3 regions of the Halalkalibaculum sp. DA384 genome follow, and region 1 is predicted to be linked to each of the others. Evidence: riboswitches for the same ligand, from Rfam matches in the RefSeq annotation. Region 1 holds a riboswitch; each other region holds the start of a gene.
The links. A riboswitch is a leader RNA that binds a small molecule or an ion and turns the genes downstream of it on or off. The one in region 1 is predicted to bind thiamine pyrophosphate.

Region 1 (10,395 bases):
ATATGCTATTGAAGTCGACTTTCCCGGTTTGTCCAAAAAGGATATCAGGATCAACGTTCAGGACAATGTTCTAACGATTGAAGGTGAACGGGAAAAGAAAGTGAAAAAAGAATCAAACGGTTACCTGCGTAGTGAACGATCTTTTGGCAAATTTCAAAGCTGAAAAGAGTAAACGTAAAGCAGCACTCATCGAATAATTGCGCAATCATAAATTATCGGAGAGGAGATCGGGTTTTGGTCCCCTATTCTACATTTCATGTGTTGTTTTGAATTTTGTTTTCAAGAGAGGTCTGATGAATGCTATTTTCATCTGTGGAATGAATTTTAATTGAAATTATGGAAGCCAGCTCATCCGTAGTAAAATATCCGCTGACCAATTTTTCTTTAATCATTAATAAAGGCATATCAGGAGCCAGTGAACTACCCGGATCTTGAACAATAACATGCCCACCCGCTTCCTTGATCCTTCTACACCCTTCTAAACCATCGGCGCCAAAGCCACTTAAAATTATTCCCAGCACTTTGTTACCATAGGAATTTGCTGCTGAATTGAAGAGCAGATCTATGCTAGGCCGCGAATTGTTGACTCGTGCACCACAGTGAACCTTTAAAAAACTACTGGTATGAGATTCCCGAACAATTTCAGTGTGATACCCGCCTGGAGCAATCCATACCGTATCGCCGGACAGTTTTGTCCCGTCATATGCTTCCCTCACCTGTATTTGTGATTTTTCATTCAACAGGGTTGCTAATTGCCTTGTATAAATTTTTGGAAAATGCTGAGTAACTACAACTGGAACGTCTAAATTAGGAGGGAGTTTAGGAATTATCTTCAACAAAGCATGTGGACCACCCATACAGCCGCCGATAACAATCACATCTACTACTGACAAACTGTTTGGGCCCGTTGATAATTCTTCGAATGAAGTCCGGGCGTCTTGACCTGATTCTGCTCTACCGATAAGTACTGAATCCAGATTCTCTATCTTTGATGCGGCTTCAATTGAAATGGCCAGGCGCTTCTCAAGATGGTCATAGGCAAAAAGCAGTGAAGTGTTTGGCTCTGGTTTTGTAATAACATCTACAGCGCCATTCTGAAAAAAGGTACTTGCCGCCTTGGCGCCCTCCTCCGTTCTCGCGCTCAATAACAGTATGGGTAAATTTGGGAAGTAGTTCCTGATCAAACGAAAAGTAGAGTCCGATCTTTCATCTTCAATACTTAAAAGTATAACATTAGGATTATAATCAGTGACTATTTTCTCCAGATCCTCTACAGCTTTATCTATACTTATGCTATTTATTGCGAACTTGGAGGTATGAGTTAACACTTGAGCGATAGCCCGACGAGCCAAGATCTCACCATCAATTAATAAGACGTCTATGCTATCCATATTGCTAAGGTTAAAGATGGTAAATCGTTACTCACATCTTATTCGAAACATATTGCAAGCGATGTAGATGAATAAGGTACCCAAAAAACCGATTACTCCTGTTTTACTCTAGCATACCATCTTCCAGGGCGGCTTCATCACGGAAGCTTTTGGGCTTTTCTTCGACTTCGGTCATGGTCGCCTCGGTAAGTAGCAGGGTCCCGGCCACCGATACGGCATTTTCGAGGGCGATTCGAACCACTTTGGTCGGGTCGATAATACCGGCTTTATACAGGTCGACAAACTGGTTTTGCGCGGCATCAAAACCATAGTTCCCATCCCCGGCCATCATCTTCTCAACGATTACCCCGTCATCGACTCCCGAATTTTCTGCGATCTGCCGGGCGGGTGCTTCAAGCCCTCGACGCAATATCAGGATACCGGTTTTTTCATCTCCCTCGGCCTTTTTGGCTTCTCCCTCAACGGCATTGGCTGTTCTCAGCAAGGCGAGGCCGGCACCCGGCACGATACCCTCTTCAATGGCCGCCTTGGTGGCGCTGATGGCATCTTCGAAAGCCTCTTTCCGGCTTTTGAGCTCGGTTTCGGAAGGTGCCCCCACCCGGATGACCGCGACACCGCCCGAGAGTTTGGCCAGTCGTTCCTGCAGCTTCTCCTTGTCGTAGTCGGAATCCGATTTCTCGATTTGCCTGCGAAGCTCGTTGCATCGCCCTTCGATGACCCCTTTATCTCCCCCTCCGCCGATAACCGTTGTCGTATCTTTGTCCACCAGAATGCGTTGTGCCGAGCCCAGCATCTCCGTAGTAATATTCTCAAGCTTCATGCCCAGCGATTCCGATATCAACTGCCCGCCGGTAAGCAGCGCGATATCCTGGAGCATGGCCGTCCGGCGGTCCCCAAAGCCCGGCGCTTTAATGGCCACGCAGGATAGGACACCCCGGATTCGATTCACCACGAGGCTGGCCAGGGCTTCCCCATCCACATCTTCAGCGATCACCACAAGCCCGGTCTGCTGTTTGGCCATCTCTTCCAACATGGGAAGCAGATCTTTAAGATTGCTGATCTTTTTGTCATACAGCAGAATTCGGGGATTCTCTATTTCAACTTCCATCTTCTCAGCGTCTGTTACAAAGTATGGGGAAAGATAGCCACGGTCGAACTGCATGCCCTCTACGACTTCAACCTGGGTCTCCGTACCTTTGGCCTCCTCCACCGTAATCACTCCTTCAGGCCCAATTTTGTCGATAGCCTCCGCTACAAGATCTCCAATTGCAGTATCATTATGTGCCGATATGGTGGCTACCTGCTGTTTTTCCTTGTGTGTTTTTACCGGTCTGGAAATTTCTTTTAATGCCTCAACAGCAACGGCTAATCCCCGGTCCAATCCTCTCTTCAACTCGATAGCACTAGCCCGGGCGGCCACATTTTTGAGTCCCTCGGCAAAAATAGTATAAGCCAAAATTGTTGATGTAGAGGTCCCATCCCCCACCAGGTCACCGGTACGCTCGGCAGCTTCTTTCAATACCTGTGCCCCCAGATTTTCTTCGGGGTCTTTCAGGTCAATTTCTTTCGCGATGGTTACGCCATCATTACATACGAGCGGTTTTCCCCATTTTTTGCCAATTAACACTGATTTGGATTTCGGACCCAGGGTTACGCGAACGGCATCATAAAGAGTGGTAGCCCCTTTCAGGAGTTTCTCCCTGGCTGACGTCTGAAAAAGTAGTTTTTTGTAAGCCATAATGTTCTCCTTGTTAAATTCATTACTCAAATAAATTACGATAGGAAACCACAGATGGGTATAGGCTTTGAAACCAAACGGTATGTAAGAAATGTTCTTCTAGCTCATGTAAGGGAAATCCCTGCCAATTAGGCTGGAGAAGATTTTATCGTTTGATTACGCCAATTACTCAGGTAGCGTTGCACATCTTCATCACTAAGGTTCGTAAAATTACGATATCCCTGTGAAACGGCTGCCAGATGTTGATATTTATCCAGTATAACTACGTCATCTGCTTCGGTCTCAAGTGCAGTGAGCCTGGTTAGTCCCGAAACCGGAGCTGCTATTACAATCTTTCTGGGTTGGTGCTTACGACACATTCTAAGAGCAGCAAAAATGGTCGCTCCAGTGGCAATACCGTCATCCACCAGGATGACCACACGATTCCTCAGGTTGGGCAGTTCCTTTCCATTGCGGTACTCAAAAACACGTCGTTGAATTTCTTTATTTTCTTTTGCCTGAACTTTGGCAATGATATCCCTGGTAAGATATTGGTTTGACCACGGGTCAAGGTACAGGCTTCCATCCTCTGCAAGTGCTCCAAAGGCAGCTTCGGGCTGTTGAGGATAGCCGAGTTTACGGGTGATGATTACATCAAAGTCGCATTCCAAGGCTCGTGCCACATAATACCCTACCTCCACTCCGCCGCGAGGAATAGCCAACACGACAGGCCTTGCCGGTTTATATTTTTTGAGCGCCTTGCCCAGCTCTATACCTGCCTCTTTTCGATTCTCAAACATGACTGTTTTATCCGTTGAGAGTTAATCTATTAGTGCATCAAGCTGCGCATTAATAACTTTAACTTCCTTAAAACGAGTCACCAACCCTATAGGTGCTTCTACCAAATGGTTGAGAGGGGTTTTCCTACACAGGATATTCAGGCGAAACTTCCTTGTAATGGCCTGGCGTTGGAGGTTGAGGGTGGGGTGCCGTCCGATAGCTATTCAGAACATGATGGCCGTGGTGATAAAAAAGTAGGTCAGGATAGACAGCACGTCCTGGATGACGGTTGCGATGGGGCCACTTCCAAAGGCCGGATCGATATCAAACAGGTTGAACAGAACCGGCAGTACCATGGCAACCAATGTGGCCGTAGAACAGGCGGCCAGCAGAGACAGACTCGTTCCAAACGCCAGCTGTGGGTCATTCCAGTTCCAAAGGAGAAATGGATATGAAATCGCTGCCAATACAATCCCTATGGTTATGCCGGTGAGCAACTCTTGCCAGAGCACATTCTTGATGGCCACTCCCACAGAAAGCCCACGTACAATAATTGTTTCCGTTTGCGTACCCACTGCGTCTGCCAGGTATACAATTCCTGGAATAAAAAAGGCAATGGTTAACTCTTCCTGAAGCCGGGACTCAAATCCACTCACCACCTTGGCGGCAATAAACGCTCCCAAAAGCCCAAGTAACAACCAGGGCAGCCGGTGCCAAAAGCGCTTGAAAATTGGTTCCTGCAGTGCGGTTCGTGCTTTGTTCGTATCCTGCAAGAATCCACCCACCCGGCTCAAATCCTCTTCGTGCTCTTTTAGCAGGACTTGTAGTAGAAGATAAGGCGGAATCAAGCCGATAAATTCTCCCTCTTTGTTTACCACCGCCAGGGCCGATTCTTTATGGTGCACTGCGGTCCATGCCGCCACTTCCTGGTCTATTCCCGGTCTAATCGTCGGGGGCTCCTCATCCATAATATCTCTTGCCGTCAAGTGATCACCAGCGGAATACAGATCTTCAATTCGTATCAATCCCACAAACCTGGGGCCATCACAAACAATGATGTGGGAGGCACACTCAAAGGCTTGTTCTGTTAGTTTTTTCTGGATGTCGGTGGCATCTAGACCGGGAGAAACAATCGGTACAGAGGTAGTCGCAAGATCGGTTGCTATTTGTAAATTGGACTCTATAATGTCTAGAGGAACGGGAGAAGATATAGCCACCGAATTGCGGTATATATTGGAGTTCAAATCAAAAAAGCCAACGGTTTCCTTGCGCCGGTATTACCCGGGTCAAGTTCAAGGGGTATACTCTCAGTTCCATTTAAGGAACACCCTCAACCACTGGCTTTCAATGCCGGCACCATTCAAGCACCGACAAAGGTAGACCGTTGCACACTTTTTGGAATTTCCATTAACTGGAAGATTCCGAAAAGAAACCCTCGGCCATTAATTCAGGGGTTGCCGTCAGCAACACCGTAGTGCCACTCACGACTGTGCAAACTCAATATTTCAAAGACTCTCTTTAAGAACTATTAAAAATATAGAACCTGCCGATAAACCTATTTGTAATGTTTTTTCGTCAACCAGTGTACAACTTTCACCTACACAAACAAATCAAAATAATGCGTTGTTTTGTTTAGACAGCCTTATCAAAATAGAAGAGAAGGATTTTTCATTGAGTGGTTTACTACCACATCCAAATGCATAGGCACATGATTGGATAGACTTAAAAATCCCATTTGGTCAGAGTCCAGTCGAACTATGAAGTTTTCCACGGCCAATGGTGTCCAGAAAGTGATACAAGTAAGAGCCCCGCAGGTAATAGTTCACTTTACAAAATTCCAAGGATTTATATCACACGCCTTGTCAATAAAATAAGCACTTCTTGATATCAAAATATTGAGGAATTTTAACCAGCAAGATAAACACCAATAAACATAAAGTTATGAACCGCTTAACTGTTTTGTTGTTTATGTACCACTTGATGAAGTGGGAAAAGAATTTACGCATTCATCGAGTTCAGGATGAGCAGATGAGAAACCGATATCAGAGGATGGGGTGGTTTGCGAAACGTCTGCAATACCAGGGAAACCAATTAATGATATATCTCTGATATGAAATCAATCATATAGATAGATCCATACACATGACAACATTCCGAAACATATTTTTTCTGTTAGTAACGGCTACGCTTCTTCTGATTTTCTACAACGAAAAAGAACCCGCAGTTTCTTTTGAGAATATTTCCGGAATCAAGACTTCTTCAAGCAACTTTCAGCCCCTCCACTTTTTTAAGGATACGGTAAAGGTCAAGGACTATTTTAAGGTGATGGACAATATCATATTCCGGTATGACTCTTTGCTCACCTATCCGATTTCCGAGCACTTGATCATTCGCAATAATCCCTGGGTGATCGATTCACTGGCGGCTACCGATTATTATGACTTAAAGGAGCGGGGAATTACCAGCCTGAATCCGAAAGAACTACCAATCTTCACACCGGGTCAATTTCTTGTTATTCCTGACTCCTCAGCGGTGGACAGCCTTAAACTGCTTTTCGAACAGACCTGGCTTGATCTGAACATACCTGAATTCAAACTCCGTATTTGGCAAAATGACAGCGTGATCCATGAATTCCCGGTGCGCGTGGGCAGCAATGAGCATAAGTACCTGGCCATGGCCGGCAGAGTTGTCGATCTGCGCACCCATACCGGTGAGGGAACCATCATCCGGCACGTAAAAGAACCCGCCTTTATCAATCCCGTCAACAATCACCCCTACCACGTCACCCGTCGGGACGATGGCGTAGAGACCGCGTTGCCCAACGTGCCGTGGCTGGAACCCGAAATAAACGGTCTGCGCTATGGCCAGCTTATCCATCCCACCACCAACATCGAAACCCTGGGTACCCCCTCTTCCAACGGCTGTATCGGCACCTCCGAGGCAGCGGCCTGGTACCTGTATTATCAGGCTCCGGTAGGTACACACATTGTCATTCGGTATGATTTGGAAGTTATCGACGAGAATGGGAATCCCATACGGCTGCAAAATCCATACAATCGGTAAGCTTGCATTACCTGAACTCCTAAGCGTTGATCTATCGCGAGGATTATTTAAACAACACGGGCTGGTATTAATGAATATTCGGAGAATAATGATGGAAAGGTTCCAGGCTGTAAGGGTTTGCTCTACAACTTGCAGCGTGTTTAAACCACATGTTGTCTAAAGGAACTCAGCACTTCTTGTGACCAGTTATTTGAGGAAATTTTAACCGTTAAATAAACTCCAACTAAATACAATGAGCTATGAAACGCTTACGTGTCTTATTAATAGCATTGATGCTGGGCAGTTTTACGTCCGCATATGCCCAACAACCCGGGCAGCAACAGCAGATGCAGCAACAAATGCAGCAGATGAACCAGATGATGCAAAAGATGAATCAGCTTATGGAGCGGACTCATACAATGAACCAGGAGATGAATCGTCGTATGCAGCAGGTTCAGGATGAGCAGACCAGAAACCAGTACCAAATGATGCACCGGTTCAATGAACAGATGCAGATGACCCTCGGCACCATGAAGAATGCCGCCGAGCGATGCAATCAGATGCAACAAGACCAGCAGATGACGCGCGACCGAACCATGCAACAGGATATGGATCGGCTCCGTCAACATCTTAACAACATGACCGGACAAGCCGAAGAGGCCGTCCAAACGATGGAGCGGATTACCAAACGCCTGCACCAACAACAAGCCACCGGTAGCAACAATTAAATCAGGTTTCTGAGATGAGGCCTCAAATGCGAGCATTATTAGTAGGAGGAGTGCTATGTTGGGCAGCTGGAGCCGGGCAGGCCAGTGGACAGGCCCTGACCTATAATGGGTCTGTACAATACGCCACCGGCTCCTACTATTTTACCGAGCAAACCGGGAGCTTTTATTTCAACAACGGGCTTGGTATTTCCGGAGATAGGCTAAGCCTGCACCTGAATGTACCCTTCATCGCCCAGAACACCCCGTGGATTTCCTACACCAGCTCAGGAATGGGACCACTACCCACAGGCGGCCCCCATAACCGATTAGTTGACGGCAGCGACGGTGGACAAGGAAACCGTCGCGGCAGGAGAAGAATCGATCCGGGTACTACCGATACCCTGAACTTCACCGAAACCCATTTTGGGGATCCTTCTCTTTCGGGAAGCGTAAGAATTTACAGCTCCGGGTTCGGACAGACATCCGTCAATGGGAATTTTGGCATAAAATTTCCGCTGACTGATGCCGATTCTGGATTTGGTACCGGGGCGTGGGATTTCGGTGCCGGGCTATCCTGGTCGCAGCGCGTGGCCGGCAATACACTCCTGTTACTGAGCGGAATGTATTGGCAGCTTGGCGACATGGATGACCTGGATTTTAAAAACATTCTGAGCTACAGCGCCGCCCTAGGGCAGACTTTCCAGGAGGGCAAGCTGATGGCTACGGCCAGTTTCTTTGGCTCTACGCAAATTATCGAGGATATCGATCCACCAATGAATGCCGGAGCCGGGCTGAGCTTCCAGGTGGCACCGAATGTCGCCCTGAATACCAACCTGCTTGTTGGATTAACAGAGTCGGCATCCGACTTCAGTATCGGCGCTGGTTGGAGTATAAATTTTTAAATAAATAAAAAACTAATCTGAATGAGGAATCGGAGATGAACAAAGTAATAATGAGTACGGTATTATCCATCGTGATCATGACAGTAACGCTGCTTTCAACCGCGTGGTCACAACAGCGGCCCGGCAAAGGGATGGGGCAGATGTACACCCGGAATTATGACGTCAGTACTGTCGAAACGATGAAGGGCGAAGTCGTGGACATCTCTTACAATCCAAGTAAAAAGAACGCCGCTGTGATGGGCGTACATGTGGTTGTAAAAACTGATACCGAGTCGATACCGGTACACCTGGGACCAGTCTGGTACCTGAATGAGCAAGATCAACTTAACAAGGGAGACAAGATCGAAGTTACCGGCTCTCGCATCACCTTTAATGGAGCCCCGGCTCTTGTTGCAGCCACGGTGAAGCGTAACGAGATGACACTGCAGCTCAGGGATCAAAACGGGTTCCCGGTATGGAGGGGCTGGAGAATGAGCGGCATGAGGAATAATCAGTGACCGTCTTTCTAAATCAACAATATTCAATAATTCTATGGAGATCAGAAGTTGGCGTTCATCTCCACAACATACGAAGGAGAGGTAGTCATGGACTTTAATGCGGCACATATTCACCTGATGGTCAATCACATACCTATTTTGGCAACACTGTTTTCCATTCCGATTTTGGCGTGGGGAATCATTGCCAATCAACCGGCGATCAAAAAAGTGGCACTGGTTGGCTTTATCGTTGCCGGTCTGACGGCCGTTGTCGCCGTACAGAGCGGAGAGCGGGCTGAAGATATTGTTGAATCGGTTCCCGGCGTATCTGAGCAAGCCATTCACGATCACGAAGAGGCGGCTGAAACTGCACAGTGGCTGGCCATCGTTCTGGGAGCTGTAGCTGTTGCAGCCTTCGTTATGACGAGCAAACAGATCAGATACTCGAAACAGATAATCTGGTTTTTGCTTATCTACAGTTTAGCGGTGGGATCAATGCTGGGCTACACGGCATACCTGGGCGGTAAAATCATGCATCCCGAATTGACCGGCGATCCTCCGCCTTCCCAAAGTATGGAATCTGAAGATGATTAATGAATATTCCAGGGTAAAAAAGTGCGGACGGTTTAACCGGTATTTTTGACGTTGGTAATTTTTTTGTCTCTCAATTTTTCGAACAGAATTAAATCCTTATTTCTTAGCTTAGACCGAACATTACTGGGGGGGGCAGTTCAATTTTAATATTCAGTGCCACCAAATATTTTTTTATAAGCCTTTGTTACCAATCAGTTTCCATTATGTTTGAAAATTCATCAGAGAATAACAATTTCATCATTTATTCAACTTGTCAACATGTTGTATGAATACCTTAAGTGTGCACACATATACAGATTAACCGGGTCGTTTATAATACAAACTGAGGGCGGTTGGGGTCACAATTTTATAGTAATATTTCCATGCCAACAATTTAGCGAAAGCGTGTGAATTTGCATGACAAACGAGCCCAAAAATAACGCCGCTGTCTTCTTCACTGCTCCGACATTCTATGCCTGGTTAACTATTCTTTGCACTATTAGCCTGGCAGCTGGGTTCTTTGGATCTGTTTTTGGGCTTATCACTGACCATACAGCCCGTTTTTTCTATATGGCCGCTTACCTGACGGGCGGGTATTCCGGGACTATTCAGAGCGTAAAAGCCTTGCTGAGACTCCAGATAAATGTTGATGTACTGATGATACTGGCGGCGATGGGTGCCGCCCTCATTGACAACTGGCTGGAGGGAGCTATCTTGCTGTTCCTTTTTTCATTGAGCAATACGCTACAGGACTATGCGATGGGCAGAAGTCGCAGGGCAATCCGCTCACTGATGAAACTGCGTCCT
Region 2 (10,395 bases), on a different contig from region 1:
AGAACCGATGCTTGCGGGATTCGTGCAGGTGCAGGCCGAGTTTGATTCGACGTTTACCAACTTTGGCCTGATCGGCTATTTCAGTGATGGCTCGGTTCGGACAATGACCCAGCCCGGCAATGCTTCCGGGACGCTCACCATTACCACCAACTGGGACTGGAACGCGCTGCAAGAGGTAGGCATTGTGGTGACCAACTCCAGCAATACTACCTCCACCGGGTACCAGCTGACGGTCACTTCTCAGATTCCGGAAGAAATACAGCTTGCGCAAAACTATCCAAACCCGTTCAATCCCGGTACGACGATCGAATTTGGACTCCCGGAACAAACTCATGTAGAGCTTGCGGTGTATGATATTGTAGGCCGAAAAGTCGCAACCTTGCAGGATGAAGTGCTGCTGGCCGGCTATTACGATGTTCCATTTAATGGTCGAAACCTCGCCTCAGGAGTTTATTTTTACCGGCTGGTTACCGATCAGCAGGTTATTGTCAAAAAAATGACGCTTATTAAGTAATATTTCATGTTGCAGGATAAAGGTTTCAGGTTGAAAGTTGTGAATAGACAGTCTAAAACCTGCAACATGCAACCTTCAACATTATCCATCAGTGCATCGTAATGATGTCCAGCAGAATCGAATCTGCAATTTTTCGACCTTCGACTGAAAGGCGGAGTCTCTCATTGCCGGCCATAAATTTGCCTTCATCCACTTTTTGATCGATATAGTCCTGTTGCCGTTCATTAAGTGAATAATTATAGCGATTAACCAGTTCCTTCTTTAAAATTCCCTCCCTTGTTCTCAGCCCCAGCATCAGACGCTCTTCAGCCAGCTGCAGTTTTGTAAGCTGCTCCTTCTGTTGCCGCATCGCCGACAGTTCTTCACCAAGATACGCTTTCAAATCGGACTTGTTGCTCCAGCGCACTGCCCCGTCTTCGTCCCACCAGAACGAGTGCGCAGCCGGACCCAGCCCCAGGTAGTTTTCGTGCCGCCAGTAGCTGCTGTTGTGTACCGCCTCGTGACCCGGTTTGCTGTAGTTGCTCACCTCGTATTGCGGTATTCCGGCCTCTGCCAACCGCTCCACCACCAGGTCATAATGATCCGAAACCACCTCATCCCCCGGCGGCTGTATCCGCCCCAGTTCCACTTGCCTGCCAAGCTTTGTCTTCGGCTCCACCGTCAGTGAGTACGCCGATACGTGCGGGGGATCAAAACTGATCAGCGTTTCCAGGTCCTCCTCCAGGCCCTGCAGGCTCTGCCCCGGGTTGCCGTAGATAAGATCCGCCGTAAATGTGTGGAAACCGGTAGATTTGAGCAGTTCCAGGCATGCCAGGGCTTCCTCCCGGTTGTGCGCTCGATTCATGAACTCCAGAAGCTCCGGCTTGAACGACTGCACGCCCATGCTCGAACGCGTGATTCCCACATCCAGCAGATCGCCGAGGTAGGCCCTGCTCACATCATCGGGATTCATCTCCAGGGTAATTTCTTCGGTCTCCAGCAAGAAGGTCTTGCGGAGGGCTCTCATGATGCGATCAAGAGCTCCAGCGTTTAACAGCGATGGCGTTCCGCCCCCGAAATAGATCGAACGCACCGGCTCTTCGGTGTATTTTGTATCCTGGTATGATTCGATCTCCTCGATCAGCCTCTTCACGAACTGATCACGGTAGCCCGTACGGGTTACGAAATAGAAATCGCAGTACGAGCACGCCTGCCTGCAAAACGGGATATGGAGGTAAATTCCAGACATGGAAATTATGAATACTGAACAAGAAATAACGAATATCGAATAACCAAGAACTTCATTATTCGATATTCGTCATTCTTTATTCTGTGGTTCCCGTGCGCTATAGAACGGGTTTTCATCGTAGGTATCTTTCTGCTGGTACGCGCGGGAGTACTTGATATAGTTTTCAGAGTGTTTCTTTATGGATGCGATCTCCTCATCGCTCAGCTTCCGCTTCTTCTGCACCGGCGATCCCATGTAGAGATAGCCTGACTCCAGCGTTTTGCCCGGGGGGACCAGGCTGCCCGCTGCCACGATGACATCGCTCTCGATGACGGCCTCATCCAGCACCGTGGTGTTTATGCCGATCAGCACGCGGTCGTGGATGGTGCATCCGTGAATCATGGCGCTGTGACCAATTGTCACTTCATCGCCAATCTTTGTGGGACCCGTTTGATTCATCACATGGATGCAGGCGTTGTCCTGTACATTGCTTCGCTTCCCGATCTGGATCCAGTTCACATCGCCCCGGATCGTCACGTTAAACCACACGCTGCTCTGGCTGCCGATAGTGACATCCCCGATAATATCAGCGCTGGGAGCCACGAAAACAGTGTCGTCAAATTGCGGTGATCGGTTGATAAATTCGTAAATCATCGTTTTTCGTTAATAAGAATTGGTTATTGGCAACTGTTTGTCCTGTACGTTGCGAAGATAAGCATAAAAGTTACCTATTTCGTACTGCGTATTTGGAAGTGTTCCTCAATTCATATCTGGTATTGCAATACGGAATACGCAGTACACTACTGGCGCGAGCGTCCCGCTCGTGTCCTTTTTTAACACCTTTTTGTTGCTCTACATACTGCTTCTCTATAATACTCTCGAAGCAGCGTTTCAGGCTACACGGTTTCTACAAACTTGCGGGCTGCCTCACCCGGATCGTCTGCCGCGCAAATGGCAGAGGATAAAGCTATGATATCCGCTCCGGCCTCAAATACATCCCGGGCGTTCTCCAGCGTGATGCCTCCGATAGCCACTAGCGGAATCGAAACCGCCTCTGCCACCTCGCGCAGCGTTTCCAATCCGCGTGGCGGGTAGTGTTTTTGTTTAGTGGTAGTTTCGAATATATGACCCAGCGCCACGTAATCAGCCCCGGCCTGTTCCACCTGCAGCGCTTCTTCAACTGTTGATGATGTACCGCCAATAATCTTCTCCTTTCCAAGCACCTTCCGCGCAGCGGGAATGGGGAGATCGTCCTGTCCCAGGTGCACGCCGTCGGCCCCGCCTGCCAGGGCCAGATCCGCCCGGTCATTCACGATAAACGTTGTTTCAGTACCTGATGTTATCTCGGCGATTTCCCTGATCTCAGCGATCGATTCCCGCGCCGTCATCTGCTTGTTGCGGTACTGGATCATCTGCACGCCCGCTTCCACGGTCATCATGGCTAGTTCCACATGGGAGAAGCGGTGTTGAATAATTGTATCCGTAATTAAATAAATGCCTTTTAAGCCTTTGCTCATAACGTTGATAGTAATTGTTCCCATTCCTGAACTTTTGCAGAAACATCCTTCGCCCCCATAATCGATGAAATTCCGGCAACACCATATGCTCCTGCCTTTAAACATCCCGGAGCACGTCCTGTTGTGAGTCCCCCGACGGCGTACACCGGAATCGAAACGATTTGACTCACGTGGCGCAGCTTGTCAAGACCCTGCGGTGCTCCATATTCCGCTTTTGATGCGGTATAAAACACCGGACCAAACAGCAGGAAATCGGCGCCGCAGCTCTCTGCCCGGACAGCCGATTCGACGGAATGCACGCTGGTGCCGATGATCAGTGATGAATCGAGCTCCTTAATATCTGCAGGAGAGATGCTGGTTTCCCGGCAGTGAACGCCATCAGCCCCCACGGCCAGGGCGATGTCTGCGCGGTCGTTTACAAATAATTGTGCATTCCATCTTGAAGTTATCTCCCGCAGCTTTTCGGCACATTCAAACAGCGCTCTGCCGGAAAGATCCTTCTCCCTGAGTTGCACGGCCTTAATCCCGTTACGGCATGCCTTTTCCACCACTTCGGCAAGCGGACGCGGCGCACATTTTTTCCGATCGGTAATGAGGTAGTATCGGAAGGGCATTCTACTCATCCGTGTTCGCGACCTCAATTCGACCCTCCATCGGGCTGGAAGCGTTGGCGTACAACCGGCGCGGCATGCGTCCAGCTTCAAATGCCAACCGACCTGCCTCGATAGCCAGTTTCATCGCCTGTGCCATCTTCACCGGGTGCCTGGCCTGCGATATGGCCGAATTCATCAGTACCGCATCCATCCCCAGCTCCATCGCGATGGCGGCGTCAGAGGCCGTACCCACCCCGGCGTCCACAATCACCGGCACATCCACTTGTTCACGAATAATCTGCAGGTTATACGGGTTGCGGATGCCCATACCGGAACCGATGGGCGCTCCCAGCGGCATGACGGCGGCGCACCCCATCTCGGCCAGCTTCTTGCAGGTAATCGGGTCGTCATTGGCATAGGGCAGCACGACGAAATCTTCCATAATAAGCTGTTCAGCCGCCTTCAACAACTCGGCAACATCAGGGAACAGCGTCTCGTCATCACCAATCACCTCGAGCTTCACCCAATTGGTATCGAGGGCTTCGCGACCCAGTTGCGCGGTCAGTACCGCTTCTTTGGCGGTATAGCATCCCGCGGTATTCGGCAGGATAAAATAGTTGTCCCCGTCGAGATAGCTGAGGATATCCTCCCCTCCGTCACGCTCCAGGTTTGCCCGGCGCAGGGCAACAGTCACAATCTCGGTGCCGCTTGCGTTCAGTGCCCGGCGCATGGTCTCGGGATCAGGGAATCGCGCGCTCCCCACGATAAGCCGGGAATCAAATTCCTTGTCTGCTATCTTCAGTTTACTCATAATTTTTTAAGTCAGATTAGGATACTCTATTCGAGGGCTTTGCAAAACCGTCTATGCTATTTTGAAGCGCAAGCATTTTTAACACAGATGCCGTTTTCTCTTACTGGTCCAAATCACAACCTTAAACCGGGGGCAGGTGCTGGATCAGCGATTCTTCATTCCAACTCATCCTCCCTGTGTGGCACGGATAATTTCGATACGATCCTCTTCATGCAGTTGCTGCCGGTCCCATTGGGATTTGGGAACGACGGAATCATTCAGGGCAACGGCCGTTCCCTTGCTGTCTCCATCGTCTTCGACATCAAACTCGGCCAACAGCTTTTTCACTGTGTTGGCTTGTGTATTAACAGTGTCTCCATTTACAGTCAGTTTCATAATTTTATAGATCCTTGATTTTCGGGTTTCTTTTCTAAAAACGACCGGGGCGAAACGGTTCAAGAACCTCAGCGACCGTCCCATCCAGAATTTCATCAGCTATTGAATAAACAGTTATAGGCGTCAACAGGATTCCGTGGCGGTAGTGCCCCGTGGCGTAATAAAGCCCTTCCATCTCAGTCTGGCCGATAATGGGCGCATGATCGCGGCTGGCGGGTCGGAGTCCGGCGATGGTCTCCACCAGCGGCAGGTCGTAGATGGAAGGCACCGCCTCCCAAGCCTCTTCCAGGAGCTCCTTCTGTCCCCCTGCCGTAGGTGTTTGGTCAAACCCCTTCTCCTCGCTGGTGGCTCCCAGCCGGATCGTACCGTCCTCTTTGGGAACCAGGTAGAATCGCGGCGATCGCACGATCCCCTTCAGGTCACAGTCATCTGTTTGTTGAAGCGTTATGATCTGTCCTTTCACGGGACGAATCGGCGGTTTGATCTTGTCTGGAATGCCGGCAATTTTCCCGGACCAACAACCAGCGGCCAAAATCACTTTATCAAACTTAAAATTTGAGGATGCCGTTGAAAGACCTCTAAGTGTACCCCCGGCAAGATCAATCTGCTGCACCGCATTTTTTTCCAGCAGCAGACCGCCCCGCGATTCAAACGCCTTCCTGAGGCATCGGACCAGCGCCCGGTTGTCGATCTGGGCGTCATCCGGCAGCCACACGGCCGATACGATCTTTGGCGAAAGCAGTGGTTCGCGCTCCCGGGCCTCTGTTCCCGTTATCATCTCAACCGTCAATGATAGCTCTTCCCTGAAATTGTATAGTCGTTGCAGGTGCTCGGTATCATCGCGGTCGACGCCCACCAGCATGGTTCCGCACCGGTCGAATTCAGGAACATTTTCAACATCTTCGGCCAGCTCCTCCAAAAAGCGCGGGTACAGGCGCAGACTCTCCTGCCCCAGCTTCATCAGCTCGATCTCCTCGAACCCCACTTCTGCGTAGGGAGCCAGCATCCCCGCTGCCGCCCGGCTGGCCTCCTGCCCGACGGTGCCCTTCTCAAACAGCGTGACTTCGGCTCCCCGCCGGAGCAGCTGCCAGCCGATACTGAGTCCGATAATACCGCCGCCGATAATGCCGATTTTCATATTTTGGAATCTTTATTTGTATTCTGTCTCGGTGTTTACAGGGCGTTGTGCCTTACTTTCAACGCACTAATTCGGCTTGATACTGCCTATTCTGCCTCCTCCAACACCTCCCGCAACGGCCACTGCTCCCTGCGATAGGCGCTCTCCCAGAACATCCACTCCAGCTCGGTGGACTTGACAAACGCCTCGGTCATCTCTTCCAGTCGCTCTTTGGATTCACGCTCCGCTACCTCGTCGGTGATCTCAATAGCGCGATCCACGCTCTTGTTGAACTCTTCTCCCGCGTAGGTATCGATCCAGTCCTGGTAGGGATTCTCTTCGGCTGCATTTTCGTAGATCTCCAGTCCCACTTCCCGGTATATCCAAAAGCAGGGGAGCAAGGCGGCTATATTTACGACATTATCTTTTGTAGCTGCTGTTGAAAGCAGAAAGTTGGTATATGAAAAGCAGGAGGGAGATTTTTTGGGGTTCATCTCCGTTCCGTACTGCTCGTAAAAATTCTGGTGCAGCTGCCGCTCTACGACCACCGCCTCGCTGGCAAACTTGAAAAAGTCGTACATCTGGGTTGTGGAATCACAGCGAACGCCGGCCAGGGAGAGCGCCCTCGAAAAGTCCGCCAGGTACAGGGTATCCTGCTTCAGGTAGAACAGGAATATATCTTCGGGTAGTGTCCCATCGGTCAGTTCCCGGATAAACGGCAGTTCAAGGATGGCGTCGTACATCGGTTCAATAGTTGACCAGAGCTCGTCGGTGAATTTCATTCTGTGATCTGGATTTACTTTTCAACAGTTAGTTATGGAGGTAGTTTATATTTTCGTTACTGCCACCACTGATAAAAATGGTGCAGCGGGCCGTGACCTTCGCCTATGCTGTATTCGCTGCCTGCTCTTATGGCACCGGAGATATACTCTTTGGCGTCCTGAACAGCCTCAGGAAGCGGCTTCCCTTTTGCGAGTCCCGCCGCAATGGCTGACGAAAGGGTACAGCCGGTGCCGTGGGTATTCGGCGTATGAACTCGTTCTGCCTGGAACCAGTACACCTCCCGGCCGCTGGTGTCTTTCTCGTTCAGTACCAAACAATCGATGCTTTTCTCGTCGCTGAAGTGCCCGCCTTTCAGCAGTACGGAGCGGGGCCCAAGCTCCAGCAATTTCCGGGCAGCCGATTCCATCTGTGAGCGGTCTTCAATTTGGATATCCAGCAGGGTCTCTGCCTCCGGCAGGTTGGGCGTAATATTCGTACTCAGCGGGAACAGGCGCTCTTTTAACGTTTCAATTGCATCATCTTCAATAAGCCTGGCCCCGCTCTTGGCCACCATGACGGGATCAAGCACTATGTTGTCAACAGCATGAGTTTCCAGGCGATCCGCAACTGTTTCCATGACAGGAGTGTTGAACAGCATGCCTATTTTTACAGCATCTACGCCCAGATCACTGATAACAGTATCGATCTGCAGGGCCACAAAGTCGGGCGGCAAGGCGTGGATACCGGTGACGTCAGTGGTATTCTGGGCGGTCAGGGCGGCCAGTACCGACATGCCGTAACACCCCATCGCAGCAAAGGCTTTAAGATCGGCCTGGATCCCCGCACCGCCCCCGCTGTCAGATGTCGCGATGGTCAGTGCCCGGGCATACGTCTTGGCTGGTGTTTTTTCCATGGATAAACAGCAGTGATTTTATTTAGTGCTGTTTACCGGCAGAAGATGGGCTGAAGTTGAGGTGTCGTTTCCCTCCGCTGGTACTAACCAGGTCAAGTGTTGAGGATCTTATCTCAGCCCTTTCGCCTGCGCGAAAAAGCACTCCTAACGACAAACAGCGGTCACTAAGTGAACAAGATGATATTACCGAAAAACACTACGCTATGCAAACGGTGAAGAAGGGCCGTGCCTTATTCAAAAGCATTAATTTCCGGATTAACTGTCTGCATTTAACTTATTGATGCGTGACGGGTAACGAGTAAAGAGTAACCCGTGATGCGCAGTAGAAGCAGCGTTACTCCTCACTTATTACTCGTTACAGATTACGCATCCTCCGACATCTGGCTTTCCAGGAGAGATTTAAACTGATCGTATGAACGTGGAAGCTGCTGTACCTTGATGCCGTTGATAAAAAATGTGGGCGTTGAGTTCACCCCCATATTGACTCCTTCCTGCTTCTGTTCCATCACTTTTTTTTGCGTTTCTGCAGCATTCAGGTCACTTTGAAACTGCTGGACATCCAGTCCCAGTTCCTTTGCATATCCAATAAAAATCGACTGTGGATTCCCAGAACTCGACCAGTTGTCCTGGTTCTCGAACAGCATATCATGCATCGCCTTGAACTGCCCCTGGTTCCCGGCTGCCTCGGCTGCACGGGCGGCCAGTGCCGCAAACTGATGGCTGTTCAGCGGAAAGTAACGGTATTCCACCTTCAGTTTATCCCCGAACTCCTCTTTTAGTTTTTCAACAACCGGATGGTAATAGGCGCAGGCCGGGCATTGGTAGTCGCTGTACTCGGTCAGTACGATATCGGCTTCACTGTCGGACTCCTGGGCAAAGGATCCCGCCGCGGTTAACAAGAAAATAAAAGTCGAAAACGAGAGGATTTGTAGTAAACGTTTCATAAATCGTTATCTGGTTTAAGATTCGTTAAAGCTTAATCATACTAAAATGCCTGGTCAATACCTTTTCCAGGATATTAAATGCTTCTGAGATCTCCTCTTCCGTTGTCTGCTTGCCTAACGAAATACGGATGAACTCTCGTGCCTCCTGCTCATCACGCCCCAGGGCCACCATGCTGGCCGCCGGTTTTTCCGAGCCCACCGAACAGGCGCTGCCGGTCGAAATTGCCAGTCCGTAGCGGTTGCACTCGATCATGGCGTACTGCCCCTCCATGCCGTGAATACGCAGCCCAATAATATTGGGAAGGCTGTTTTCAGGGTCGCCCTCCAGGGTAACATCGAATTCACTTTCCATCAGCAGATCCAGGAACTGGTTGCGCAGGGTTCGTTCCCGTTCCAGCTCATCTTCCCGCTGCCTGGCTATATCACGGGCAGCAGCCATAAAAGCTCCAACGCCCGGCACGTTCACTGTTCCCGAAGCAAAGCCTTTTTCCTGCGTTGTTCCCGGGATCACCGGCTTCCAGCTCAAAGCAGGCCTGACGTAAGCGGCTCCCACACCTTTGGGGCCGTATATCTTGTGAGCAGAAATGGAGATACTGTCCAGATGGCAGGCTTTCACATCCACCGGGATCTTGCCAAAGGTCTGCACGCAGTCGCTGTGAAACAGGATGTCGCGTTGATCCAGCAGCTTGCCGATCGACCGCAGGTCCTGTATTGTCCCGATCTCGGAGTTGCCGTGATGCACTGACACCAGGATCGTGTCTTTGCGGAGCATACTTTCCAGGGCAGAGAGCTTCACCCGTCCTTTTTGATCCACCGGTATATATTCCACATCGTAGCCCTGTTCTTCCAGGAGCGCAAATACGTTGCGCACGGAAGAGTGCTCTCCCCGCGTGGTCAGCAGGTGTCCGCTCCCGTCTGTGTTTCCCTTTACAAGAGATTGAATCGCCAGCTCATTGGAATCGCTGCCTCCTCCCGTAAAGTAAATACCGCGGGATTCGGCGTTGACCATATCCCCGATCGTCTGCCGCGCCTGGTCCAGAATCTGCTGGGCCGTGGAGCCGAAATCGTGCAGGCTGCTCGAATTGCCGAAATGTTTTTTTGCTACCTCCCGGTACACCTCAATGGCACGGTCGCTCATCGGGGTGGTGGCGGCATAATCCAAATAAATCATCCGACTTAGTTAACTCGTTGAAAATGCTTATTATTAGAACTTAAATATATGGATTTAACCTCAGAAAGAAACAGGTAAGTCCGCTGACTTACTGATAATACTTCTTACCATTTGTGGAAAAGCTTAAACTTCGGGATATCATAGCAGAAGCCCTGGAAGAGGACCTGGGAATGGGTGATTTGACCAGTAGCTTTTTTGCACCGGATCACATTTCAACGGGATTTTTTACGGCGAAAGCGGATGGAGTACTGGCCGGACTTGACATAATCACGGAAACCTACCGCCTGCTGGATGAGCGTATTGAAGTAGACCTGTACCAGCAGGACGGCGACCGCATAGAGCAGGGAGAGGAGATTGCGGAAGCGGAAGGCCCAACAGCGCCCTTGCTGAGTGGCGAACGGGTGATCCTGAACCTGCTGCAGCACATGAGCGGTATCGCCACGGGCACCAAACGGGCGGTAGAGGCATTGC
Region 3 (10,395 bases), on a different contig from region 1:
CGGCCGGGACTGCTGGTGATGATCCGTCCCCGAAAGGGAGATTTTTTCTACACTCCACAAACTGTCACCAAAATGATTGCCCAGATTGAAGGAGCGGCCCGACAGGGTGCAGATGGAGTGGTATTTGGCGCCTTACATCATACGGACCATACGATCAACCGTTCTGCCACTCTGCGCCTGGCGGAGGCGGCCAAAAAATACGACCTGGCAACCACGTTCCACCGCGCGTTTGATGCCACCCCGAATCCCTCTGAGTCACTGGAGCAGCTTATAGAGATGGGGATCGATCGCGTGCTCACGTCAGGAAATCCCTGGGGCGAACCCGGCTCAGCACTTACGGGCCTCCCGAAGCTTGCCTCAATGCTGGAGCAGGCCCGGAATCGAATTGAACTGGTGGTTGGCGGCGGTGTCTCACCGGGAAACGCCGGCACCCTTTGCCGGTCGCTTCAAACCCACGGCACCCATTTTTCCCTTCATGCCTACAGCAGTGTCCGGCAGGATGAAAGAACTTCTCAAATAAAAGTAGAGCGTCTTATAGAGAGCGCATCGCTGACATCGACCCTATAACCGCTTTTTAACCCGGATTACCTCACCCATATTTTCCCAAAAGTAAGGCGAAGAGAAAAAATTGCACAGAGATCCTATTATAGACCTTGAGCAGATTATTTCCGCTTCAACACAGCAGGGTGCCAATTTCGCTGCCCGCTACTGCGTGTTATTTCTTAGAATGACAATCGGAAGCCGGGTATTCCAGGTGGGCTCCACGTTGAACTTGCTCATGAAGCGGCGTGAAAAATTGCCCAGCACCAGGTCCAGGTCTCCGTCGTTGTCAATATCCCCGGCATCCATCGCGATCCACCGCCCCAATTTTGTCTTAGACAAGAAATGATAAATCCGAAACCGTTGTTATTGCGTACTGTGAGGTATCAATGCAAAACAGACATGGTGTGCATCCTATGAAATACAAGAATCTATATCTCCTTCTGCTGCCAATTTTTGTAATATTGGCGTGTTCTTCGAAAGCACAAAACAACCGTTCAACCGAATCATTTGATATGAGCAATACAAATTTTGAACAAGCCACGCTTGGAGCGGGATGCTTCTGGTGTGTTGAAGCAGTGTTTGAAGAATTAAAGGGCGTCAAACACGTAGAGGCCGGTTACGCCGGTGGAGAGGAGCAAAATCCCACTTACAAGCAGGTGTCCTCGGGCAACACCGGCCATGCAGAGGTCGCTCGCATCGTTTACGACCCGGAAGTGATCTCTTTTGACCAGCTGCTTACCGTTTTTTGGCACACGCACAACCCCACCACACTGAACAGGCAGGGACCGGATGTGGGCCCTCAATACCGGTCGGCTATTTTTTATCACAATGAAGAGCAGAAAAAAATAGCTGAACAATCGATGGAGGAGGTCGATCGCTCCGATTTATGGGAGGACCCGATCGTGACTGAAATTTCGCCCGTCAAAAACTATACGACGGCGGAAAATTATCATCAAAACTATTATGAAAACAATCCCAATGCCGGGTACTGCCAGGTCATCATAGCACCCAAGCTTAAAAAATTTCGAACGGAGTTTTCCCACATGCTCAAAGAGAACGGGTGACTGTAAATTAAACGGGATACGCCCCGCAAACGCCAGCTGGGCGGGGAATCAGACCTTTAAAGATGCAAACGTTCGCATGATGGCGGTAGGCACCACTGGTACAATACGCCTCGTACATCTTCTCTTTTCTATTTTCTTTCCTTCCTTAAACCGGGTCAGGGTCAACCTGTTTCTGCTGAACATTACAGGCCGGGCTCAACTGTGGACGATAGGTCCTTCAGGGTTAACTGAATTTTAAAACCTTTTAAAATCTAATGTTCTTATTCTTTTAGATATTTATTTATGTTATCAGCTTATTTTTGCCTAAAGTTCATTACTCTTTGTCTTTTATAGGAGTGCATTTTTTTATTCCGTTGTGGAAGATCCCGCAGGTCACTCTTTCGCAATGGTAAGAACGAATCTTATCCATTCTTGTTTATGGGATGTTACTTAATGGGAAATCAAACTTAATTTATGTCGAGATGAAAATGAAAAGCTTTTTAGTATCTGTTTCGCTGTCGTTCGCACTGATGTTTGCATTCGCTTACTCCGCTTCTGCCCAGGAACGGGCGACCAACGAGGCGAGAGTAAGTCCCAACGCCTCGGTAAGCCAAACCATTGGAACAACCCAGGTAACCATTACGTATGGGCGCCCCAGCGTAAAAGGACGCCAGGTTTTTGGCGGACTGGAACCCTACGGTAGTGTCTGGAGAACCGGGGCGAATGAGGCCACCACCATCAGGTTTTCCGATGATGTCCTCATCGAGGGAGAGCCGCTGCAAGCCGGAACATACGGCCTGTTTACCGTTCCTGGTGAAGATGAATGGGTCGTCATATTCAACAATGTTCCCAACCAGTGGGGTGCATTCGATTATGACAGCAGTGAGGATGCCCTTCGCGTGAAGGTTTCCCCGGAAGAGGCTCATCACATAGAACAACTGATGTTTTACTTTGAGGATGTTACCAGTGACTCCGGCACTGCGGTAGTACACTGGAGTACGATTAAAGTGCCTTTTACGATAGAATCAGCATCCTGACGTCCTATTAAAAAAGTAGAACAAGATACCAACACCACCTCTGGTGAGGCTATATCTCATCACGGTATTCTTTTACTGTTTACGTTTCTATGGGGAGCCAACTTTATCCTGGCCGAAGTGGCGCTAAAGGAGATGGCTCCCATCTCCTTTAGCGTCTCCCGTTTTTTTATGGGCGGGGTGGCGATGCTGAGCGTTCTCTATACCCAGTGCTATTATGATGCCAAGGTAGCAGATAAACCGTTCCGTTTTTTCCCGCAGATTGAAAAAGGAGACTGGTTTCGGCTACTGCTGGTTTCTGTATTCGGGGCCACCCTGGCTCCCTGGCTCGGTATCGAGGGACTGGGCCTTACCCATGGCGCACGGGCTTCTATCTGGCTTGCCCTTGGACCCGCTATCAGCACCGGTTTCGGATACCTGTTGAGTACAGAAAACATGGGGAAATCCGGCATAGCGGGGGTTACCCTGGCGGGGCTGGGGACCGTTACCCTTGCCTACGACGGACTAATGGTGGAGGGCTACTGGCTCGGCGATCTTCTTCTCTGTATCGCCCTGATATTGACGGTGGTGGAACTTCACCTGATCAAGCCCCTGGCGCGTAAATACGGGTCCATCAGCATGGTTGCCATGCGGACGCTCATCGGGGGCAGCCTCTATCTGTTTATTGCATCTCCCTCACTGATTCAGGAGCCCTGGCTTAACCTGGGCATGTGGACCTGGATTGCCATCCTTGCCGGAGGGGCTGTGGGGGTGGGCGTAGGGCAGTGGGTCAAAGTTCGGGCCCTCCGCTCTCTTGGACCCACGCAGGTGGTAATCTACGGGAATCTCGTCCCTATCGCCGCCCTCCTCATCGCCTGGCTGTCCGTCGGTCAGAATCCCTCGCTCTTCGAAATTATCGCCTGTATTTTAATTATCGCGGGAGCTATCCTGATCCAGGTTATCGATGCACGAAGGACAAGAAGAACGAAATCGAAGGAGGACGATGAACTCTCCGTGGTTTCCAGCGCCAAGCAGGAGTAACAAAGACTGCAGGAAACGTGAACCGGGTGTCACCATCCCCCTTCTCAAAACTTAAAACTCCATCTTAACCTGCAACATCGCATTGCGCCCTGCCTGCGGATAATAATAATTAAAGTGCTGCTCCTCTTCTCCTGCCACCCATCCGAAAGTATAACCGTTGGTCTCGTATTTTTCACTCAGCAGATTGTTAATCTGGAGTGTTAACTGCACGGCCCGGGCAAAGGGAATGTCGGCAAAGCGGTATCCCAACCTGACATCATGCAAAACGTAGGGATCCAGCGACCGGCTTTTGGTCTCGGTATTGTCGAGGTACTGGCGTGACACATATTTACTGATCAGTTCCGCAGAAAACTGGTCTTCGGTAAAACCGAATACCGAATTTCCGATAACAGCCGGAGAAAATGAAAGAGCTGTATTTTCATAGGTTGCCACCTCCTGTCCGCCCAGGTAGTAGGTATAATTTTCAATCCTGTTGCGGCTGAAGGTGGCATTCCCGGACCACTCAAGTCCCCGGTACAGTTTTGTGCCCACCTGCAGCTCAACACCTGCTCGGTAACTTTCAGGGACATTCTGACGGATGCTGGCACCCACATCGTTGATTTCGCCTGTCAATGCAAGCTGGTTCCTGTAGTTCATATAATACAGGTTGACCGCTCCAAAAAACGTGCTGAATGAGGCGCGGTAGCCCAGCTCCCAGTCATAGAGCGTTTCATGGCTGGGGCGACTTTCCGGCGTGGAGTTGACATACTCTTCGCGCGTAGGCTCGCGGTTGGCCACACTGAACGATGCGTATACCCGCTGCCGGTCATCCACCCGGTAGACCAACCCGAGTTTGGGATTCAGGAAGCCAAGCCGGTCGCTCTGTCGCACATCAAGAATCTGCTCGGATCCCCCCGAAGTCTGGGTATCCTTGCCCAGAAAATCATAGGTTATTTCACGGAACTGCAGGTCCAGGAAACCGCTCAGTGTTTCCGTAAAATAGTATTGACCTTTACCATAGATGTTGAAGTCGGTTTTAAACCCGTTGTTGTTATAATAGGTTTCCTCGATACGGCTGTCGCCGGCGTAGCGCGCCCAGATCACCTCGCCAAAATGGTCGCCGTCATACTCATTGTATCCCCCGCCCAGTGTTACCGACCAGCGATCCGCAACCCGGTAATCGGTGGAAAAGACAATCCCGTAGAAGTGATTATCCAGCCACCGCCGGCGTACCAGGTCACTTTGGGTGATGGTCTGGCCGCCGATCTGAATCGGCCCGATACCGTAGGTTGCGAGGTCATCTTCATCGCGAAACTCCTCGTAATAGCCCCGGCCGTAGGTGTAGTGAAGCGAGGCGTTGGCATTCCAGCGGTCCGCCAGCTGGTATGAATAGTGGACCTGGTAGTGATCCTGCTGGTAGTTGTCGGTTTGGTCCTCGTAGGTAAACTCGTTGAACTGCCGGTTGCCCACGTTGTTGCGAAAATGTACAGCCTTTTCCCCGGCTATGCCGAGACTGGTTATATACCTTTCAAGCTGATCTGAATTCCCGTTCAACACCGGTTCCGGCACGCCATTCCACGCCTGATAGGTTTCCTCTACGCCGGAGAGCACATCGACCTTGAGCAGACTTCGCTCACCATTCCGGGAACCGCTCAGGTAGATCGATTTCAGGTCGGACGTCGCCCGGTCGATATACCCGTCCGAGATGATTTTGGAGAGGCGACCTTCAAACTGCCAGCCGTTTTCCATCAGGCCCGAACCCAGCTGTACATTTATTTTTTGAGTGTTGAATGAGCCGTAGCCGGTATTGACCTCCCCATAGGGCTCGGGGGTCATCGTCGAGGTCTGGATATTCATCGTGCCCCCGAACGCTCCCGCGCCGTGAGTTGAAGTGCCGACTCCCCGCTGGATCTGGATATTTTCCACCGACGAAGCCAGATCAGGGAGGTCAACCCAAAAAACTCCATGCGATTCCGCATCATTCAGCGGAATTCCATTAATCGTGACGTTTATACGCGTGGGATCGACGCCGCGAATACGCAGGCCGGTATACCCGATCCCCGTCCCGGCATCTGACGTGGTCGTCACCGATGGGGTGGAGCTGACCAGGTATGGGATATCCTGGCCGAGATTCCTCTTTTCGATCTCTTCGCGCTCGATATTTTCGTAGGCCATCGGTGAGGCCTCATCCACCCGCAGCGCCCGAACAAACACTTCGCTGCTCATCACCGATTCCGGAACAAGGGCAATGCGGAGATCGCCGCCTCCCCGCTCCTCAATATTAATCGATTTTGACCTGTAGCCAACAAATGAAACCGTGACTTTTTTTAATCCACCATCGACCAGGAGCAGCTTAAAACTGCCGTCCGCGGCTGTTGTGGTCCCGTTTTGGGTGCCCTCCTGGACAACATGGGCCCCTGCGAGGGGCTCGCTGGACCGGGCATCGATGACAGCCCCCGCGACAGTCTGGCTCAAGGCCGTATTCTGGTTAAAAAATTGAATAAAACACAGGAATACCGCTCCTGCTGCAAAACGTGTGATGTGAGTAAACATGAAAAAATCCTCCATCTTATTTGTTTATAAGAGGAGGAGGTAAACTTGCAAGAAGTGCTGAAGCATGGGAACTCCAGGTTTCCCTACGCCGGTGTTAACCGGTTCAGGTTCTTAGGGTATGATCTCAGCCCGCTGTTGCAAGCACCCCCAACCATTGTGAGTGTGTATTTGTATGTGCCGTAAATATAATGCTACTCGAAAATCTTTCAAAGATAAATACCAGAGGGTTTTGCAAAACCCTCACTTCTTCGTTCTGAGGGAGTTGTACTCCCGTTAAAAGCTCAATAAGGTCGACAGTACAACTCCCTCCCAACAAAATAGCAGGTTCTGCAAAGGTCTTTGCCAATCATTTTATATTGTAACAAAGTGATTTACTGTTGCAACTTTCATGCTGTATTCCCGATTTTCAGGTACTGCTTAACTCAATTGTTGCTATGAACGGTAGAACCCCGGTATTACTGGCATTCATGTTCTTTTTTATTTCATGCGGACCGGAACAGTCGTCCCCGGAAGCGCCCCGGGCACGACTTTCCGCCACCATTGAACCCGGCGATATCAGGACCCATATCCAGTTTCTTGCCAGTGATTCGCTGCGGGGCCGTGCAACAGGCACGGCCGGGGAAGCGATCGCAGCCAACTACATTGCCGATGCCTTCAATCAATTCGGGATTGCACCACTGGGCGAAGACGATACCTACTTTCAGCCTTTCACCGTGACCACAGACCATCTCCACAATCCGCCCCGGGGGGATACCTCCCGGCAGCGGGAACGGCCTCTTCTCTCCCGGAACGTAGTGGGAATCATAAACGGAAGCAAAGAACCAGATTCCTACATGATCATCGGCGCCCATTATGACCACCTCGGCACGGGAGGATACGGCTCGCTCGCCAACCGGCGAAGGAACCAGATCCACAACGGAGCCGATGACAACGCCTCCGGCACGGCGGGCATTCTTGAACTGGCGCAGTACTTTTCGGTTAATTCTCCCCGGAAAAGCCTGGTCTTTGTTGCATTTTCAGGGGAAGAGATCGGCCTGCTGGGATCGCAGCATTTTGTCGACCAGCTGCCGGTACCGCCAGAGCAGGTCGAGGCGATGATCAACCTCGATATGATCGGGCGACTGCAGGATAACAAACTGCTCATTTTCGGCACCGGCTCCGCTGAGCGGTGGGAGCAACTCATAGCAGAAGCCAACACCGACTCGCTTCAGATCGAGACTTCGGCAGATGGAACGGGAGCCAGCGACCACACCAGCTTCTATAACAAGCAGATTCCCGTACTGCACTACTTCACCGGTACCCACGGCGACTACCACCGCCCCACTGACGACGCCGGGCAGATTAATTATGACGGCCAGGACAAGGTGCTGGAGCATGTGCGCCGCGTGATACAACAGCTGGACAAACCTGGCAGCGAGCTTACATTCACGGAAGTTCCGGCCAGTGAACAGCAGAAGGGGATTAGCATGAAGGGCGTGACCCTTGGCGTAACGCCGGATTACGGCTTTGACGGCACCGGCATGCGAATTACAGGGGTCAACGCCGGTGGACCAGCCGGGCGGGCCGGACTCCGGAGTGGAGATGTAATCATAAAGCTGGATGGCCAGCCCCTGAAGGATATCTATGAATATATGAAGATTCTGGGCGGGCTCGAAGAAGGGGAAACCGGTACCGTTACCGTCCAGCGCGGAGAGGAGGAGCTTACCCTCGATATCCGGTTTTAAGTGGTCGCATTTTTCCAATCATTAAGAATGTCGACGCTTTATAAATACACCATCCAGGAGTCTGTCGGTCGGACTTAGAAAATCATTACGAAAATGTCTCAGTTTGAGACAGATTTTGTGATTCTTTTGAGGGGAACAGTGGTTCTATTTGCCGAAAAAGAGCACAAAATATGACCAAATCTGACGCTTTTGCAATAGGTTTAGCTAAGTCCGACAGACTCCCAGTACATTTAAAAATTTGCTTACTTCCCATGGTTCTTCCAAGCGTGAACACCTGACATAGCCCGTAACTTATCTCCTAAATTGAACTAACCTTTAAAAAATCGTCTCACCTCTCACGTCTGGCGTTTGCCATCAGCTACTGTCCCACCATGAATACCGCATTCCCAAAAAGCAGTTTCCCGTTGTGCCAAAAAGCGCGGAACAGGGGATTATCGATCATATACACCACTCTTCCCTCCCCGATCTCCTGAACCCCGAACGTCAGCGTTTGTTCCAGTTCCTGCTCGGCCCTGTAGCCGATAAATCCACTCAGGTGGGCATCTTTTCGGGCAATCCCGACATTCCACCCATCCTTCAGGTAGCGATATGCGTCGGTATCCAGCTTAAGAGAAAAATAGGTGTCTCCGAGCCCGTACCCGAGCGGATGCGAGGCATCGATCAAAATTTTGAAGACAGATCCGCTGTTCGCTTCGCTGACCCGTTCTCTCTGCTGTTTATAAAATGAAGTGCCGTAAGCGGGGTCACTGTCTTTAGATTCGCCCTCCTCTTTTGTAGTCAGGGAAAATCCCTCCCTGCCAGACAGAAAAGCGTTGGCCTGCCGCAATGCAACCAGTCTTCCCCCGCCGGCGATCCACTCCCTTATGGCTCGCAGGCGATCGTCATCAATGATGCCCGCGTAACTACCGCCTGGTAAAATGAGCAGATCATACCTTTGCAAATCTACATTGTCAAAATAGCCGGAGTCCACCAGCGTGACGGGATAATTAATCTGCCGGTCAAAAAAGTGCCATATTTCACCTACGTTGCCGGCGGAAGTACCTTTACCGGAAAGGACCGCCACCCTTGGCTTTTCTAAAAAGCGAAACGAATCAGATCCAAAATTGGGACCGGAATCCACCCAACCTGTGGAGACGGGGTACAGCGGCTGCCCGAAACCGTTTGCTGTCTGTTGAACAACCTGGTCAAATTGAGCTCCGAGCTCCGCGTTTGCATTCCGCGTAATCACCAGCGTCCCCGGATCGTACCTGGTACCGTCAATAACAAATTGACTGCCGGCAATATGGATGTCAATGCCCTTTTGGAGCAGGGCTGCCACCATCCGCATATCGCTCAACGACTTCCATTCAGCCAGGTAGGCATAGGGAGTTCCCGCATCCTCATTCTGTACCCGGGGGACCGGCGGTTGGCCGGGAACGGGATCGACACGCTCCTTCAAGGCGTACCCATCCAAACCATAAGCGTAATGTTGTCCCCATGCGGTAATATCGTAGGTGACGGAATCGGTCAACTCCGGATTTGGCTCAAAAAAGATGCGTGCCAACACCGACTTCGGCTGGTATGCACTTACAAGGTAATCGTCCGTTGTGAGATCAAACTGCTCGTACTCCCCGGTTTGATAGTTGTACCCGGTATAGGTCTCTTCCCGCGGTGCCATGCCGTACTGCACCCGGTGCTTTTCCAACAGGTTGAACAGCGAGCGGAGTTTGTCGGGATTATTATCACCGCTGATTACGTACGTTTTGTATTTGCCCGCCGGGTTTTCGCGCGACTGCCGGTAATAGGCGGCAAACTCGTGCACGATCTCTTTAGCATGTCGGGAGGCTACCTCAATCGTCGAAAGGCCGGTGGTGACGTGGTGCGTCAGCCGATCTCTGAGTGTCAGGGTGTCCCCTTCTGCCTGGATGATGCGGAGTCCCGCCTGGCCGGCCTGCTCGTAGGTCATCCCGATGGACCCGTTATAGGTGGGGTAGGTATCCCCGTAGCTTGGATAAAAAAGATCGAACACCTCGCGGGTAAAGTAGAGCCAGTTGTTGGCATCAAAATAGTCTGCGTGGTTTTTCCCGATGGTGTACTGAAACTGGCGCTGCCATTCCGTTATCGCCTTGTGAAACGGTTCGGCGGCCGGGGCAAAATAGTAGGGGGCGTTGTGGTTCTGCTCGTGAAAATCCACGTGGATGTGAGGCAACCATTGCTGAAAAATTTCGTTGCGCTGGCGCGATTCTTTCTGCGTCAGCCACGCCCAGTCCCGGTTCAGATCAAAATAATAGTGGTTGGTACGTCCCCCCGGCCACGGCTCGTTGTGCTCTCGGGCATCGGCATGTGGATTTGCCTCGTCCCCCGCCGTCTCTTTGTACCAGTGGACATACCGGTCGCGTCCGTCGGGATTCAGCATCGGATCCATGATGACCATCGTATTTTTCAGCCACCGGCCGACATGGTCATTGCCGGGACGGACCAGCTCGTAGAGCGTTTTCATGGCCGCCTCGCTGCCGGAGG

Region 2: another riboswitch for thiamine pyrophosphate. It lies ahead of thiD (bifunctional hydroxymethylpyrimidine kinase/phosphomethylpyrimidine kinase); the one in region 1 lies ahead of ACG2E4_RS09560 (magnesium transporter).
Region 3: another riboswitch for thiamine pyrophosphate. It lies ahead of ACG2E4_RS01400 (TonB-dependent receptor); the one in region 1 lies ahead of ACG2E4_RS09560 (magnesium transporter).

The regions. Positions count from the first base shown of each region.
Region 1 is NZ_JBINJE010000013.1:77,569-87,963, forward strand. Features, by position in the region: gene ACG2E4_RS09535 (hypothetical protein) at 1-1, shown strand, start outside; gene ACG2E4_RS09540 (Hsp20/alpha crystallin family protein) at 8-163, shown strand; gene ACG2E4_RS09545 (chemotaxis protein CheB) at 255-1,391, opposite strand; gene groL (chaperonin GroEL) at 1,495-3,129, opposite strand; gene ACG2E4_RS09555 (phosphoribosyltransferase) at 3,258-3,908, opposite strand; gene ACG2E4_RS09560 (magnesium transporter) at 4,113-5,132, opposite strand; TPP riboswitch at 5,135-5,230, opposite strand; gene ACG2E4_RS09565 (L,D-transpeptidase) at 6,031-6,951, shown strand; gene ACG2E4_RS09570 (hypothetical protein) at 7,191-7,658, shown strand; gene ACG2E4_RS09575 (transporter) at 7,685-8,539, shown strand; gene ACG2E4_RS09580 (DNA-binding protein) at 8,575-9,036, shown strand; gene ACG2E4_RS09585 (hypothetical protein) at 9,124-9,609, shown strand; gene ACG2E4_RS09590 (heavy metal translocating P-type ATPase) at 10,006-10,395, shown strand, end outside.
Region 2 is NZ_JBINJE010000003.1:243,464-253,858, forward strand. Features, by position in the region: gene ACG2E4_RS03450 (MXAN_6640 family putative metalloprotease) at 1-514, shown strand, start outside; gene hemW (radical SAM family heme chaperone HemW) at 603-1,742, opposite strand; gene ACG2E4_RS03460 (gamma carbonic anhydrase family protein) at 1,812-2,375, opposite strand; gene thiE (thiamine phosphate synthase) at 2,618-3,238, opposite strand; gene thiE (thiamine phosphate synthase) at 3,235-3,852, opposite strand; gene ACG2E4_RS03475 (thiazole synthase) at 3,854-4,642, opposite strand; gene thiS (sulfur carrier protein ThiS) at 4,808-5,017, opposite strand; gene thiO (glycine oxidase ThiO) at 5,052-6,155, opposite strand; gene tenA (thiaminase II) at 6,242-6,916, opposite strand; gene thiD (bifunctional hydroxymethylpyrimidine kinase/phosphomethylpyrimidine kinase) at 6,973-7,809, opposite strand; TPP riboswitch at 7,862-7,965, opposite strand; gene ACG2E4_RS03500 (DsbA family protein) at 8,172-8,753, opposite strand; gene ACG2E4_RS03505 (IscS subfamily cysteine desulfurase) at 8,779-9,924, opposite strand; gene nadC (carboxylating nicotinate-nucleotide diphosphorylase) at 10,038-10,395, shown strand, end outside.
Region 3 is NZ_JBINJE010000001.1:348,351-358,745, forward strand. Features, by position in the region: gene ACG2E4_RS01375 (copper homeostasis protein CutC) at 1-567, shown strand, start outside; gene ACG2E4_RS01380 (FG-GAP repeat protein) at 706-882, opposite strand; gene msrA (peptide-methionine (S)-S-oxide reductase MsrA) at 1,056-1,607, shown strand; gene ACG2E4_RS01390 (DUF2911 domain-containing protein) at 2,075-2,623, shown strand; gene ACG2E4_RS01395 (DMT family transporter) at 2,699-3,640, shown strand; gene ACG2E4_RS01400 (TonB-dependent receptor) at 3,692-6,094, opposite strand; TPP riboswitch at 6,236-6,331, opposite strand; gene ACG2E4_RS01405 (M28 family peptidase) at 6,607-7,896, shown strand; gene ACG2E4_RS01410 (M14 family metallopeptidase) at 8,255-10,395, opposite strand, start outside.